One region of the Thermosinus carboxydivorans Nor1 genome, then DNA from elsewhere that is predicted to be linked to it. Evidence: a T-box and tRNA genes for the amino acid it is inferred to sense, from the RefSeq annotation. Region 1 holds a T-box; the other holds one or more tRNA genes.
The links. The T-box of region 1 lies ahead of thrS (threonine--tRNA ligase). A T-box ahead of a tRNA ligase gene usually reads a tRNA of that ligase, here a tRNA-Thr.

Region 1 (7,448 bases):
AGACGGGGGCGGCAAGGCCGTACAACTGGCTAACGAGGCTGCGAAGTTAGGTATTTTTGTGTTGCGCTTTGATTTTACCCCCTTGCAATCATTATCAAATCAGATTTCCGAGGTAGGTTATGCTGTCGACTATTGCCGGCGATTTGTCAGTCCTCGTGTCTTACTATTAGGCCGCAGTATGGGGGGGAGTGCTTCGCTTGTTTTTGCGGCGAAGGATAAAAATATCGCCGGCCTGTGTCTATGGGCTACTCCCTGTAATTTGCACGCAACCTTTCGCTTAGCCCTTGGCGAAGGGTATGAAAAGCTTGTTAGGGGGGAACGGTTGTATATTTGTGATAATTACGGGAAGCTGGAACTAGGTCCGGAGTTTCTCCATGATTTAAGCCGTCATAATTTGTTTGCCGCTTTGCAGTCCTTACCGCCTATACCAATCTTGATTGTCCACGGGAACCAGGACGAGATTGTACCGCTTAGTCAGGCCCACGCTCTTTATGAGCAGGCAGCGCCGACGAAAGAGCTGATTGTTATCGATGGAGCTGACCACCATTTTACCGGTCATTCCGAACAAGCCATTGCCGCAACACTCCGGTGGCTAAAAATGTGGTTTTGTTCAGGTAGTATATAATTTTTTGCCGGGTACAAACTATCTGATGCGTGGATCGCAACTTTTGGCAAAAGGAGCGTGTATGCATTGGATCTTTCCGGCAACATGCTGGCGCTGTTGTTAGCCTTAATCTCCGGAGTGCTGATGGCCATACAGGGTTCATTAAATGCTGCCTTAAGCAAAGTAATCGGGCTTTTGGAAGCAACTTTTATAGTTCACGTCACCGGTACAATTATTTTGCTGGCGTTATTATTTTTGTTTCGTCTTGGGAAGGGAAATCTCGCCGCTTTGCCGGAGGCACCGTGGTATGCCTATTTGGGGGGGCTTGTCGGCGTTTTCATCATCTATCTTGTAGCAGCCAGTATACCTAGTGTCGGCGTATGCAATGCCACTACGGCCATTATTGTTGGGCAGGTGTTGACGGCGGTAGTTATTGATTATTTTGGGGGGTTTGGCCTTAACCGCACTCCTTGCAGTTGGCTACAATTAGTAGGGGTTGTTTTTTTGGCCTTGGGCGCCAAACTGTTGATAAGGTAACGAAGCCAAATTCAGCTTCGTTATTTATTTTTTAATTTGAATTTTTTCCGTAAGGGTGTTAACAAAAAAAATAATCTACGGTATACTATGTTTAGAAATTTTTGGCATTACTCCGCCAAACAAGGAGGAGAGGTATGGATTTTCACTTTACTCCCGACCAATTAGCTTTAAAAAAAATGGTCCAAGAACTTGTTGCCAAAGAAATTACGCCCTATGCCTTGGAAATGGATAAGACTGGGGAAATCAGGCCGGAACTGCTGAAAAAGCTGGATGAGGCGGGGATGCTGAATCTTACGGTGCCTGAAGAGTATGATGGTCCCGGTTTAGATGCCGTATCAATTGCTCTCATCTACGAAGAACTAGGCAAAGGATGTGCCGGAGTAGCAACAACGGTCGCTGCCAATGCGCTGGCTTCTTATCCAGTTTTGACTTCAGGTACTGACGAACAAAAACAAAAGTTTTTTTCCGTTATTAACAGCGGTAAAATGGCGGCCTTTGCCCTGACTGAGCCGGGCGCCGGTTCGGATGCGGGGGCGGTCGCTACCTCGGCTGTTAAGGATGGAGACTATTATGTGCTGAATGGGACAAAATGCTTTATCACCAATGGTGGTATTGCTGATATATACGTAGTCTTTGCCAATGCCCGCAAGTCAGCTGGTATTCGTGGTTTGACCGCTTTTATTGTAGAACGGGACACACCGGGTTTTTCCGTGGGCAAAGATGAGGACAAAATGGGGATCCGGGCGTCTAACACCTGTGAACTGATTCTCGATAATGTGCGTATTCCCGCGGCCAACCGTATCGGCCGCGAAGGTGAAGGGTTCAAGATTGCGATGAAGACGCTTGATGCTGCTCGGCCTTTTGTCGGCGCAGTTTCGGTAGGGCTTGCCCAAGCCGCTTTTGAGCTCGCAGTTAAGTATTCCCGCGAGCGGGAACAATTTGGCAAACCTATTGCTTCTTTCCAGTTAGTCCAGGCAATGATTGCCGATATGGCGATGCAAATTGAAGCTGCCCGTTTGCTCGTCTACAAAGCCTGTTGGATGAAAGACCAAGGTCTTCCTTATGCCAAAGAAGCGGCCATGGCAAAATGCTTCGCCGCCGATACGGCCATGAAGGTAACAACCGATGTCGTTCAGGTACTGGGTGGCTACGGCTATACGAAAGATTATCCTGCTGAGAAATATATGCGTGACGCCAAGATTATGCAAATTTATGAAGGGACTAACCAAATTCAGCGGCTGGTTATAGCTAATAACATTTTATATTAAAAGGTGTTGACATTCAGGGTTTACCGTAATATAATTAATTGTGCGTAAGGGGTTATAGCTCAGTTGGTTAGAGCGCTTCGTTGACATCGAAGAGGCCAGCGGTTCGAGTCCGTTTAACCCCACCAGTGAGATGAGGCCTACGAGGTTCTTGCTTCGTAGGCTTTTTTATTTTTGTTGTTTATTATTTACCCAATTGATATGCTGGCTGAATAGACGGGTAATGGGCATTTGTCATGATGTTTATGGCGGATAAAATAGTATATGCTAGTTTCGAGTGACTTTCATATTTCAATATTTTTCAAAAAAAGCAGGAATTTTTTAATTATTATCGCATAATTTATAATAGGATATACTAAAACAATAATAATGCTATGCTTATTTTGTTTGCTTTGAATTTATGATATAACTTATTGGAGGTAGGGGGTATGTGTCGGTTTGTTCACCAATGTTTAGTGCCCGATTGTGGAGACTGCAGGCATAATCAGGCAACAGACCGGGCAGTTAGTCAGAATGTTGCAGACGAAGGCCTCATGCGTGAGCATCTGTTCTGGCCAATAGATCAGCGAAGACGGGTTATTCAAGTCATCTATGATGAGAAGCAGGGATTGAATGCCTTTTTATTCGTGACGACAACTGGCGATAGTCTATAAAAGGGCCGTTGCTAATGCGGCTTTCCAGACTGCTTTGTGTTGAAACCTAGCTTTGTTTCGGTATTGCTGAACAAAAGTAGAGGAAAACTGATGTTTTACGACGAATTTATACTGCCAAACAAAGCAGCTGGAGGACAGTTATAATGTACAGTTTTCCTTTAGAAGAAAACGAAAGAATTCTTAAGAAAGACTTGGCGAATATGTCCTATGACGGCAACAATCTGCACGGGGCTCTCTATCTCACTACCGACCGTATCGTCTTTGTCGGGTATTTGCTGAATATTACCCAGAAATATTTTGAGGAAATTCCTCTTGCTCACATCGAGACGATTAAGCCCGAAAAGACCTTCTTTTTTATCCCCAATGCTTTTGCTATTACAACTATTAAAGACCGCCGTTTGAAGTTCATTGTCAATAAGCGGGATGAATGGATTGATGCAATCCAAAAGAGGATAAATAGCCTGTAAATAGCACCCGGCAGGGTGTTTTTTTATGGTTGAATACGCGATACATCTTCCTTCCTTTCCTTTCTATGGATTTTTGCGACTTTTCGTATGGTCTTGAAAGGGCGCACATATACTATAGTGTGGAAGGAAGTGGGGATGTGAAGCTACTGTCTGTTGGCTTGACGGGTACTATCGAAGAAATCCGGGCAAGACTGCAACAAGACTGCGGCAGTTTGGTCCAGGAGGGGGTTCGTATCGCTATTGATGAATTAAGCAAGGGGCGATATACCTTTCTTGGCTGTAATATTATTGAAGGCGAATTATCCTTTCGCAATTATGAACGTATAAAAAATTTGCTAAAACATTTCGTGGCCAAACTTTTAACCGATCAGATTTTGCAGCGCGAGGAAATAAATATTATTCGTAAAATTATCGACCGCAATTATTCGTATCTTAGTGTAGAAGAACGTAACATTGTTTTGGAAAACTCTTTAAACATCCTGAATAATGGTGGGGCCCTGCTTGAAGATTTTAGCCTTCCTGCGCGGCGTTCCAAAATATTAAACCGAATTTTAGAGTATTTAGATGACCACCATGAACTGGTTTTGGATGGCTTTATCACCTTCCGGCTTAAGGATTACCGTGACCAGTTAGCTCAGATCGTCGATAAAGCTGTTGACGAATACACGATGGACGTCGAATATAAAGAATTTATCCGTATACTGCGTTACTTTGTCGATGTGCAACGGCCGCAGATTGAAGAGGTCCATGTGGTTATCAAAGCCAATGACACGTTTAAACTTCTCGATACTCAGGGACAACCAATCCACAGCCAGTATCTGGAGAACTTTATTGCCCGGAATTCGGAAGAAATCAATTACGAGGACCTCTTGATTACGGCTCTGATTACCATTGCTCCGTTCAACATCATGCTCCATAATTTGGATGCCGCCAAGTCGCCTGACTTGGTGGATACAATTAAAAATATATTTTTAGGCCGGGTTGCTATCTGCCCCGGTTGCAACTTATGTCTATAGACCGTTGACTTGCCTGCTGAAACTATGTATAATGTTTCTAAAATAAAATAGTGCCAATAGTAATGCGGAGGATATGGCAGTAATATTTCACCCGTTTCAGAGAAAAGGCGTCGTAGGCTGTGAGCGCCTTTACGGGCCGTTGCTGTTACCCCCTCCAAACTGCTTGGCTGAACATATAGTAAGCCAAGCCGGGCGCGTCCCGTTATTTTAACGAAGTGGGCTTAAACAGGCCAATCAGGGTGGAACCGCGGGCTAGCTCTCGTCCCTTGGAGTGGACGGGAGTTTTATTATTTTTGACGCTAAATAGCAATGGATAGTTTTATTAAAAATGCTGTGAGGAGGATACATGTGAGTAAGCTTCAAATTATTCTGAAAGACGGGGCAATTAGGGAAGTCGAACCAGGCACGACCTTAATGCAACTGGCTGAGAGTATTAGTCGCGGTTTGGCTAAAAGTGCGCTTGTTGCCAAACTTGACGGTCAGGTCGTCGACTTGGCCTACCGCCTGAATAAAGGAGGTAAGGTAGAGTTTTTAACCTTTGAGGATGAAGAAGGCAAGGGCGCCTTGCGGCATAGTGCTTCGCATATTCTTGCTCAAGCTGTTAAACGCCTTTACGGGGATGTAAAGCTCGGCATTGGTCCGGCAATTGCCACCGGTTTTTACTATGATTTTGATACAACTCATACCTTCACACCGGATGACTTGGAAAAAATTCAGGATGTAAATGGAAAAGATTGTGAAGGAAGATATGCCTGTTGAGAGAATGGAAGTTAGCCGTGAGGAAGCGCTTCGGCTTTTTACGGAACAAGGTGAAGTTTATAAGGTGGAACTCATTCGTGACCTGCCGGAGGATGTCACGATTAGCCTCTACCGACAGGGTGAGTTTATTGATCTTTGTGCAGGGCCGCATGTGCCGTCAACGGGGCGGGTAAAGGCGATAAAGCTGCAGAGTCTTGCCGGCGCCTACTGGCGGGGAGATGAAAAGAGGAAAATGCTCCAGCGTATCTACGGTACGGCTTTTGAGAAAAAGGCTGACCTAGATGCTTACCTCCGTATGCTGGAAGAAGCCGCTAAACGGGATCATCGTAAATTGGGTCGCGAGCTGGACTTGTTCAGTATCCAAGATGAAGGACCTGGTTTTCCTTTTTTCCATCCCAAAGGGATGGTTATTCGCAATGAGCTCGAAAATTTTTGGCGGAAACTACATGTAAAGTATGGTTATCAGGAAATTAAGACGCCAATTATTCTCCACCAGCGTTTATGGCAGCAATCGGGCCATTGGGACCATTATCGGGAAAATATGTATTTCACTACTATTGATGGCGAAGGTTATGCGGTCAAACCGATGAACTGCCCTGGCGGTATTCTCGTCTACCGTACTCAACACCATAGCTATCGTGACCTTCCGCTGCGCACCTGCGAACTTGGTCTGGTTCATCGTCATGAGCTGTCCGGCGCTTTGCACGGTTTGATGCGTGTACGCAGTTTTACCCAGGACGATGCCCATATTTTCATGCTGCCATCGCAGATCAAAGACGAAATTCAGGGCGTTATTGACTTGTTTAACGAAGTCTACAGCACTTTTGGCTTAACTTATCATGCTGAACTCAGCACCAAACCGGAAAAAGCCATGGGCTCGGACGAAATTTGGGAAGTTGCCACCAACGCTCTCCGGGAGGCCTTGGAAGAACGTGGCATGCCATACAAAATTAACGAAGGGGATGGCGCATTTTACGGTCCCAAAATTGACTTTCACCTCCGCGACTCCATCGGCCGGACCTGGCAGTGCGGCACCATTCAGTTAGACATGCTTATGCCGGAAAAGTTTGATCTAACTTATGTCGGTGAAGATGGTCAGAAACACCGTCCTGTTATGATCCACCGCGTTGCTTATGGTAGTTTGGAGCGGTTCATTGGTATTCTCATCGAGCATTATGCCGGCGCTTTTCCGACATGGCTTGCGCCTGTTCAAGTTAAAATCCTGCCGATAACCGACCGGCATGTCGCTTATGCTCAGGAAGTTGCAACTCTTATGCGTAGCAAAGATATCCGGGTAGAAGTAGACAGCCGCAACGAAAAAATTGGTTATAAAATCCGTGAAGGCCAACTGGAGAAAGTGCCCTATATGTTGATCGTAGGCGATAAAGAGACCGAAACCCGGACGGTTGCGGTAAGAAAGCGCGGCCAAGGCGACATTGGCGCGCAAGCCGTAGACGATTTTGTTGCCGCTATTTTGGCGGAAATACAAGGTAAAATAAATAATTGATTGTTGTCTTGACTTTTATGGCAATGGATGCTAACATATCAGAGTAAAGTTGAATAAGCTTGACAAGTAGAAGCCATCCGCTTCTCACCTTACAACGCATTAGCAGTTCGTAAGGTTCTGTAAACCCTTGTTTACGCTTTATTGCGGGTGGTTTATGCCATCCGTTTTTTGTTTGGCAGTATCGTAGGAGGTGAGTGGCAATTAGCAAAGATACCACCATGAGGATTAACGAAGAAATCCGGGCGCGTGAAGTCCGGGTTATTAGCAGCACCGGAGAACAATTGGGAATCATGCCGCTAAGGGATGCGCTACGACTGGCAGGTGAGCAGCAGCTTGACTTGGTGGAAGTGGCGCCCCAGGCTAAACCGCCGGTTTGCCGTATTATGGACTTTGGCAAGTTCAAGTATGAGCAGCAAAAGCGGGACAAAGAAGCCAAGAAGAAACAGAAAATCATAACCGTAAAAGAAGTAAAAATTCGGCCTAACATTGAGGAACATGACTTCAATGTTAAAATAAAACATGCGCAGCGTTTCCTGGAAGACGGTGATAAGGTAAAAGTTACGATCATGTTCCGGGGACGCGAACTATCTCATCCTGAACTGGGCAAGCAAGTTCTGACGAAGATGGCTAATGAACTGAA
Region 2 (7,448 bases), on a different contig from region 1:
AGGATATAACCTGCTTGCCAAGAATTGTGTGTCGGCACAAAATTATTTTTTCTAGACGAAATACTCCGTCTTTGCCGCAGGAAAATAGGCGGCTACCTGACGCTGCATGAAGGTTTTTATGGCCTGCATAACCTCAGCAGTATACACATACTTGCCATACCCAAACTGGCCGAATTTAAACTTGCGGGTTTCTTCATTGAGAGGCAGGGTGGTATGGGGAAATATATCCAGGACATTGGCTTTGGCCCGGGTGGTAAAACGGTGGCTGATAAACTCAAACGTAACGCCTTTCCGGGCGTCAAGGGGCAGCTGGGCGTCAAGGGCAGAAAACATTGCCTGATAATCCTCTTCCCAGCCCGGATAAACGAAGATCGGCGCAACAATAAACCCTAGCGGGTAGCCGGCCCGGGCGACCTTCGCCGCCGCTTCTACCCTTTCGGCCATTGAGGCCGTGCGGTGTTCATAGCGGTCAATAATGGTCGCCGCATTAAGGCTGAATCTAAAGCGCGTGTGCCCGTTATGTTGGGCATCTAACAGTGATTCGACCTGGCTGTATTTGGTAACAAAACGAAACCGCCCTAACTCCTGCCGGCCGAAAAACTCAATCGTCCGCTTAAGGGCTCCGGTAAGGTATTCCGTCGGGATAGGGTCGGAGGTGGCTGACCCCTCAAAAACGGTAATTTCCGGCGCCCGTTCGTTAATATACGCCTGCGCCTGATCGAGGATTTCCTCGATATTGACGTAAACGCGCAAGTACGGCTTTTTGCCCAGCGTCGTGGCAAGATAACAATATTCGCACATGCCGGGGCAACTGGTCGCCAGGGGGAGCTGATAGTGGGCCGAAGGCTTGCAGGTGGCGAAGCTGCCGTTTTTCCTGACGCCGACAACCAACGTTTCCTTGGCCTCTCGGTAGCCCTCGCTGGCCGTCTTGCCGGGGATGCCCGTTACGCGGTTATGCGACGCCGTCATACGCACCTCAATGTCTTTTTGCCGGAAAAAGTCATATAACCGGCGTCCCAGACTATAGTCGAGCGCCTTAGGTTCAAAAAAAACTCGCTTGGGGAGGAAAGGCTCCAAGAGGCAGTCTCCTTTCAGCACAATGGTTTTTCATAGTATGCGCTGGCTGCGGTAAATCTTGCGCTCCGCTCATACTACCTTGCCGCGAATAGAAGGAGCCGCGTTAAGATGCTTAATGGATGGCCTTCTTTTTAAATCGCCCGCCCATCACTTCGTGGACCTCATGAATGGTGACGAAAGCATCTTCGTCGATTTCATCGATGATTGATTTTAACTTTGATATTTCCAGCCTGGTTATTACCGAGTACAGCACATTTTTGGCTTCGCCGGAATAAGCGCCCCGGCCGTGGAGAAAGGTCACACCCCGACCCAGCCGGGTCATTAATACTTCCGCTATTTCTTGCGCTTTATCCGAGACAATAATAACGCCTTTCGATTCATCGAGACCCTCGATAGTGATATCAATCAGCTTAAACGCCACAAAGTAAGCTACCATTGAATACATTGCCCGATCCCAGGAAAACACCAGTCCGGCGCTGCCCAAAATAAACACATTAAAAAACATGATAATCTCGCCAACAGAAAAGCCGGTGCGCTTGTCTAAAATAATGGCGATGATTTCCGTACCGTCGAGCGAACCGCCATAGCGGATGATTAGTCCCACGCCAATGCCCAGGATGATGCCGCCGAATACGGAGGCGAGAAACAAGTCTTGCGTTAATCCTGGGATGGGTCGTAACACTGTTACCCAAAAGGACAGCGAGCAAATGGCAAACATTGTTGAAAATGCAAACGTCCTGCCAATCTGTATGTATCCGATATATAAAAACGGTAAATTAAAAAGAATGATAAACAAACTCAGCGGCATTTGCGTCAAGTGGCTGGCCATTATCGAGATGCCAATAATGCCACCGTCAATTATTTGGTTGGGGATCAAAAAGATTTCCAGACCAATAGCGGCAATAATGGCGCCGATAAATAATAATACATACTTTGTTATTGTCCTCTTTGCCGTGCTGCGCTTAGACATTGTTTTTCCTCCAGTCTACTCCAAAAACTCTACACCTGTTTTCATTCTTTGTTGGTATCGTGCTAACGACATGGGGGGTCTACCCTGGAAAGCGTAAAACCGCGAAGGCCGCGAAGAACGCGAAGGGTTACGCGCGCGACAGTTGTCGCGGGAGGTGATATTTTATAGAACCGCAGAGGACGCGGAGAAAATTTTTTATTCAATTCTTCGCGCGATGAATATCGCGCCTCTGTGCCCTCCCTTTGTGGTGCTGGCTTTGAAGGCATGATTATCTTTGCGCGTTGTTCTGTGATGACTCTCTTTTCGTATTTTGAGAAAGTCCCGGCCGTTTCCTTCTTTCTTTAATTATTATGATTGCATATGTTTCCAACCAGGTATATTTGTCTAACGAATGACGTTGTGTCCCTTCCAATTCTTTGTTATACTGTTGGCGGCAAAACCAACAAATATTTTGATGCAGCGGTTTTTGCATCCTTTATGGGGGTAGCATGTTGGCAGACCAGCTTGTTTTATCAGATATTCTCACCGCCAAAGAGCAGCGCCGCTCTCGCCAGGAAGCGCTGCGCGCAGAGTACGGCACGCCTATAATCAGTATTACGGTCAATATTCCCGGTCCGGTCAAGGACCGGCCGGAAGTGCGCCGCCTGTGCGACTACGCGGTCGCCGCTGTCCGGCGGCGGTGCGATGTGCTGGCGGTCAGCCGGCTTAACTTGGTCACCGGGCCGGAGGCACTGATTGCCCTGCGCGGTGACGCTCACGCCATTAAGGATGTCTGCATAGCGATCGAAGAAGAGGAACCGTTTGGCCGCCTGCTGGATCTCGATGTATTTACCGCCGCCGGACAGCTCGTGTCCCGTCAGGATGCGGGAAAGGCGCGCCAATGTTTTGTCTGCAGCCGTCCGGCGGTGCTATGCATGCGCGAGCGGCGCCATTCGCCGGCGGAACTGGCGGCGGCGGTGGACGAGCTGTTAATCCGGTTTGTCGCCTACGAGACACGGGCGGTCAGTCCCCGGGCTGAAAAGATCGGGGCGCTGGCCGTAGAGGCGATGTTGTATGAAGTGGCCTGCACGCCGGCGCCGGGTCTGGTAGACAGAAACAACGCCGGCGCGCACCGGGATATGGATTTTTTCACCTTTATGGCCAGTACGGCCGCGCTTAGCTTGACGATGGCTCGCTGCGCCGAAGCGGGCCTGCGCCATGGCGGATCTTTACCGGAGCTACTACCTGTACTGCGGCGCATTGGTCGGGAAGGTGAACAATCGATGCTGACGGCCACGCGCGGCGTTAATACGCAAAAAGGCCTACTGTTTTCCCTGGGGATTGTTGTTGCCGCTGCCGGCTGGCTAGTTCAGCGACGGCAGCCGGTAGCGCCCGCTGCCGTCCTGGCAGCGGCGGCCGAAATGGTGGACGGCATTGTCGCGCGGGAACTAGGGAGTGTGGCGGCCAAGCCGGCGGCGAAGCTAACGGCCGGTGAACGGCTGTATCGTGACTATGGCATTACCGGCATTCGCGGCGAAATGGAGCGGGGCTTGCCGGCCGTGCGCGATTACGGGCTTCCTGCGCTAAGGCAGGCGCTGGCGGCGGGGCTAAGCGTTAACGATGCGCTGGTTGAAACCTTGATGGTGCTTATGGCCCATGTTGAGGATACAACAGTGATGAACCGGCATAACCCCGATATCTTGCGGCAGTGGCTGCGGCCGCGGGTGACGGCCTTTCTGGCCGCCGGCGGCATGTACGCGGCTGATGGCCGGGCGCGGGTCGCGGCGCTTGACGAGGAATTTATTGCCCATAACGTTAGCCCTGGCGGCGCTGCCGATCTGCTAGCCGTTACCTGGTTCCTCCACCGCCTGGAAGAGGTTGGGCGATCTCTTGACGAATGATTGGTTTTAGCATAAAGTGGTTGTAATGGAAGAACAACTTGTTTGGCGAGGAGGGGGCCAATGCAGTTTAACATTCATCCTGTTAATCTTATCCGGGCCCTGTCGCTGGCGCTGGAACTGTCTGCCGGCGGCTTATCCCGTCACCACTGGCGGACGGCATATATTGCCAATTGTTTGGCTGAGCATATCGGCCTTGACGGAATGCAGCGGTTAATTTTAGTTTACGCGACGCTGCTCCATGACTTGGGCGCTGCGTCCAGTTGGGAGGAAAGGCTTCGCCTGCCTTCAATGCTGACCGGTGCCGGCGGTAACATCTATGCCCACGCCGAAGCCGGTTATGAACTATTGAAAGACTCGGTTCAGCTGGGTATGGTGGCTGAGCCGATTCGCCGCCACCATGATTACTGGGACGGGTCGAGCCCTTCCGGGTTAGCCGGTGAGGACATTCCGCTTATTTCCCGAATTATTAATCTTGCCGACCGGGTAGAAGTCCTCTTGCACGAGGACGATTTTATCCTAAACCAGCGTCCCGCTGTTTTGGCCGCTATCAGCAGCCAGAGCGGCAGCTGTTTTGATCCCGAATTGGTGCGTGCTTTTCACGATTTTAGCTCGAAAGAAAGCTTTTGGTTTGACCTGGTTAATCGGAATCATTACCAAAACTTCTTCCGGGATATTGACGACTATGGCCGCATGCGGTTCACCATCGACGACGTAATTAATGTGGCCGAGGTTTTTGCCACCATCATTGACCGTACCAGCCGCTTCACGGGCGCTCACTCCCGCTGTGTGGCCCTTGTGGCCTCTTTTCTGGCCGAGCTCAAAGGCTACAGCGCCGACGAAGTAAAAGCTATGCGCATCGCCGGCTTGTTTCACGACCTTGGGAAGCTGGCCATCCCCAACGCCATTCTGGAGAAGCGGGGCAAACTGTCAGAGCTGGAATTTGCCATCATCAAGCAGCATACCTATTATACCTACCGGATTTTAGAGCAAATCGACGGCTTCGCTACCATCGCCGAATGGGCGGCCTATCATCACGAGACGCTGGACGGGACGGGGTATCCTTTCCGCATTGATGGGAAAAAACTGGGCCTCGGATCCCGCATTATGGCGGTGGCCGATGTGTTTACTGCCCTGAGCGAAATCCGTCCTTACCGCGAGCCCTTGCCATATCAAAAAGTAGAGAGTATTATGCGCGGTATGGTCAATAGCCGCAAACTGGATGCGAAAATCACAGCTGAACTTTTCGATAACGGAAGGCAATTGTACGATCTTATCCAAAGTATGTCCAGCGCCTATAAGCCATGAAGTAAAAGACCGCGTCCTGGCAAAAGAAGCAAATATTGCTTGGACCAGAAGTGTTGACTTTTTCCGCTTTCGACGTTAAAATATATAACGTGAAAAATGCCGATATAGCTCAGCTGGTAGAGCAGCGCATTCGTAATGCGCGGGTCGCAGGTTCGAATCCTGTTATCGGCTCCAGTAAAAACAAGGGCTGGCAGATTTGCCAGCCCATAATTTTTGTTTTTGCGTCAAAGTTTGCGTCAATGACTATTTTGCGTCAATAATGCTGTACAGTTTTTGTTGTCTTTGCTTCATAGCTTTTATCTGTGAAATAGATACGCTATGCATGTAGTTTTCGGTCAAAACTTTAGGCGAGGCATGTCCTGTCAGAGCTTGGATTGTAGCTGCGGTCTTGGGTGTAATTAATAAATAAGCTTGGCTGCTCTGTCCTACGGGCTGGGGCGCTTTTTTAGTTTATGGCAGACAGCTAGTGTTTTACATATAATAGAATTAAGAAGCAACATGGGAGGCATCCTTGTGGACCACTATTTTGGTATACCCAATTGGCCTTTGCCGAAGTCCACTAAAAAATGTGTCAAAACCTATACTTCGATCTTAAAATTATATGAAGTTTCTTTCTTTAGATTATATAAGGTATGCCTGTGGTGCGGTTGCGAATTTGATTATTACTGCTTTCATGGCGTATGTCCTTTTTGTGGCGATAATCCTAATATTGATAATATTGACGATCCTCCTCAACCTGGTTTCGTGTTTTTTCCAGAACTTCTGCTTGCAACTTCTCCGCTCGCGCTTTTCCCGGAACTCGCGTTTTATCCATAGATTGCTGGTGAAACTATGCCGTGTTGCTGCGCTCACACCGTATCAAAAGAATAGCGGCTTAACCTGGTCATCTCCCGTTATCAGATTGCGATAAAAATATATTTTCTTTATGTCGGTGGTTTGACTGTTCTGCCAAACAAGGAAGTAAATACCAATCGACGAATGGATATAAAAAAGCTCTGGAGGTATATATAATGGTCACTATCGGCATACTGATTTTCCCACAGGTGGAAGAGCTTGATTTTGTAGGCCCTTTCGAGGTTCTCAGTTACCCGAACAAATTGCGTTCTGAAAGTACAAAAGTACTGACTGTAGCGGAGACTATAAACCCCGTTCAGGCTTTCAACGGCTTGAAAGTCATTCCTGACATTGATTTTGCCAACTGCCCTCCCCTGGATATCATCGTGGTTCCTGGCGGCAAAGGCCGGATGAAGGCCATGCATGACCCCGCGATCAGAGACTTTATCCTGCAGCAGGCGAAAACTGCCCGCTATATCACTTCGGTATGCACCGGCGCTTTCATATTGGCCGAAGCGGGAATACTTGACGGCAAACGGGCAACAACCTATTTTGCCGCTCTCCCCGAACTGGCCGGTTACCCGGCTATCCATCCGGTAAAATCGAAAGTCGTCCAGGATGGCAGTGTGATCACCGCAGCCGGCGTCAGTTCCGGTCTCGAACTGGGTTTCTATCTCCTAAAACTGCTGTTCGGCAGGGAATTCGCCCAGGAAGTCGCCGCTAAAATCGAATATGATGTAGACGTAGAAAAACTATAATTCCGGGGGTCAGGATTGACTTATTTTAAAAATTGACTTATTTGCAGGAGCAAGGCTAATAAATAGGTTTTAACAGTTATACCCAATGGGTGGGTGTGATTCCGGAGAGTATAAGCTACCAAGCTGTGGAGAAACTTGCATGATTGCAAAATAAAAGGAACAACGGAATTTGGCGTGGAATTGTAATAATTGGTAATTGCGTAATGCCAAAAGATGCCTTGTATGGGAAGGTAAGCAAGGGAAAAAAGGTTTCGAAATTTGAGCAGGTACACTGGTAATTGAGAGTTTTTCATATTTTGCAGCCCAGATAAATCAAGGGTTCTGAAGGCAATAAAAAGGACTTCACCCCCAGAATTGCCGAATTTATCAAGTGACAAAACAATCCAAATCCAGCAAATGGAGGTTGAAGTCACTATGTATATTCGGCAAAAACCCTTATTTTCCTTCGATACTCTTATGCAATATCAACCCAAAACTCGTCTGGCGATGGTTTTTGAAAGTATTGATCTTCACCCCTTGTTAAAGACTTTACCAATAAAATCTATCCGCGGCCCTAAAGGATATAGTTCAGCCGCATTAATAAAAGCCTTTCTTGCAATGAGGTTATGTTCCATTCCTACCGTC

Region 2: it has a tRNA-Thr gene. The T-box ahead of thrS (threonine--tRNA ligase) is inferred to sense a tRNA for this amino acid. The anticodon was not compared.

What each region holds. Positions count from the first base shown of each region.
Region 1 covers NZ_AAWL01000023.1:25,890-33,337, forward strand. Annotated here, with positions in the region: gene TCARDRAFT_RS12125 (alpha/beta hydrolase) at 1-625, shown strand, start outside; gene TCARDRAFT_RS12130 (DMT family transporter) at 683-1,141, shown strand; gene TCARDRAFT_RS12135 (acyl-CoA dehydrogenase) at 1,276-2,409, shown strand; tRNA gene TCARDRAFT_RS12140 (tRNA-Val) at 2,458-2,534, shown strand; gene TCARDRAFT_RS12150 (GRAM domain-containing protein) at 3,203-3,526, shown strand; gene ytxC (putative sporulation protein YtxC) at 3,664-4,542, shown strand; T-box leader at 4,596-4,812, shown strand; partial or broken gene thrS (threonine--tRNA ligase) at 4,852-6,808, shown strand; ribosomal protein L20 leader region at 6,867-6,987, shown strand; gene infC (translation initiation factor IF-3) at 7,027-7,448, shown strand, end outside.
Region 2 covers NZ_AAWL01000011.1:82,450-89,897, forward strand. Annotated here, with positions in the region: gene splB (spore photoproduct lyase) at 52-1,077, opposite strand; gene TCARDRAFT_RS09135 (YitT family protein) at 1,190-2,047, opposite strand; gene citG (triphosphoribosyl-dephospho-CoA synthase CitG) at 2,536-3,927, shown strand; gene TCARDRAFT_RS09145 (HD-GYP domain-containing protein) at 3,988-5,232, shown strand; tRNA gene TCARDRAFT_RS09150 (tRNA-Thr) at 5,331-5,406, shown strand; gene TCARDRAFT_RS09160 (DJ-1/PfpI family protein) at 6,243-6,824, shown strand; gene TCARDRAFT_RS09165 (IS1182 family transposase) at 7,239-7,448, shown strand, end outside.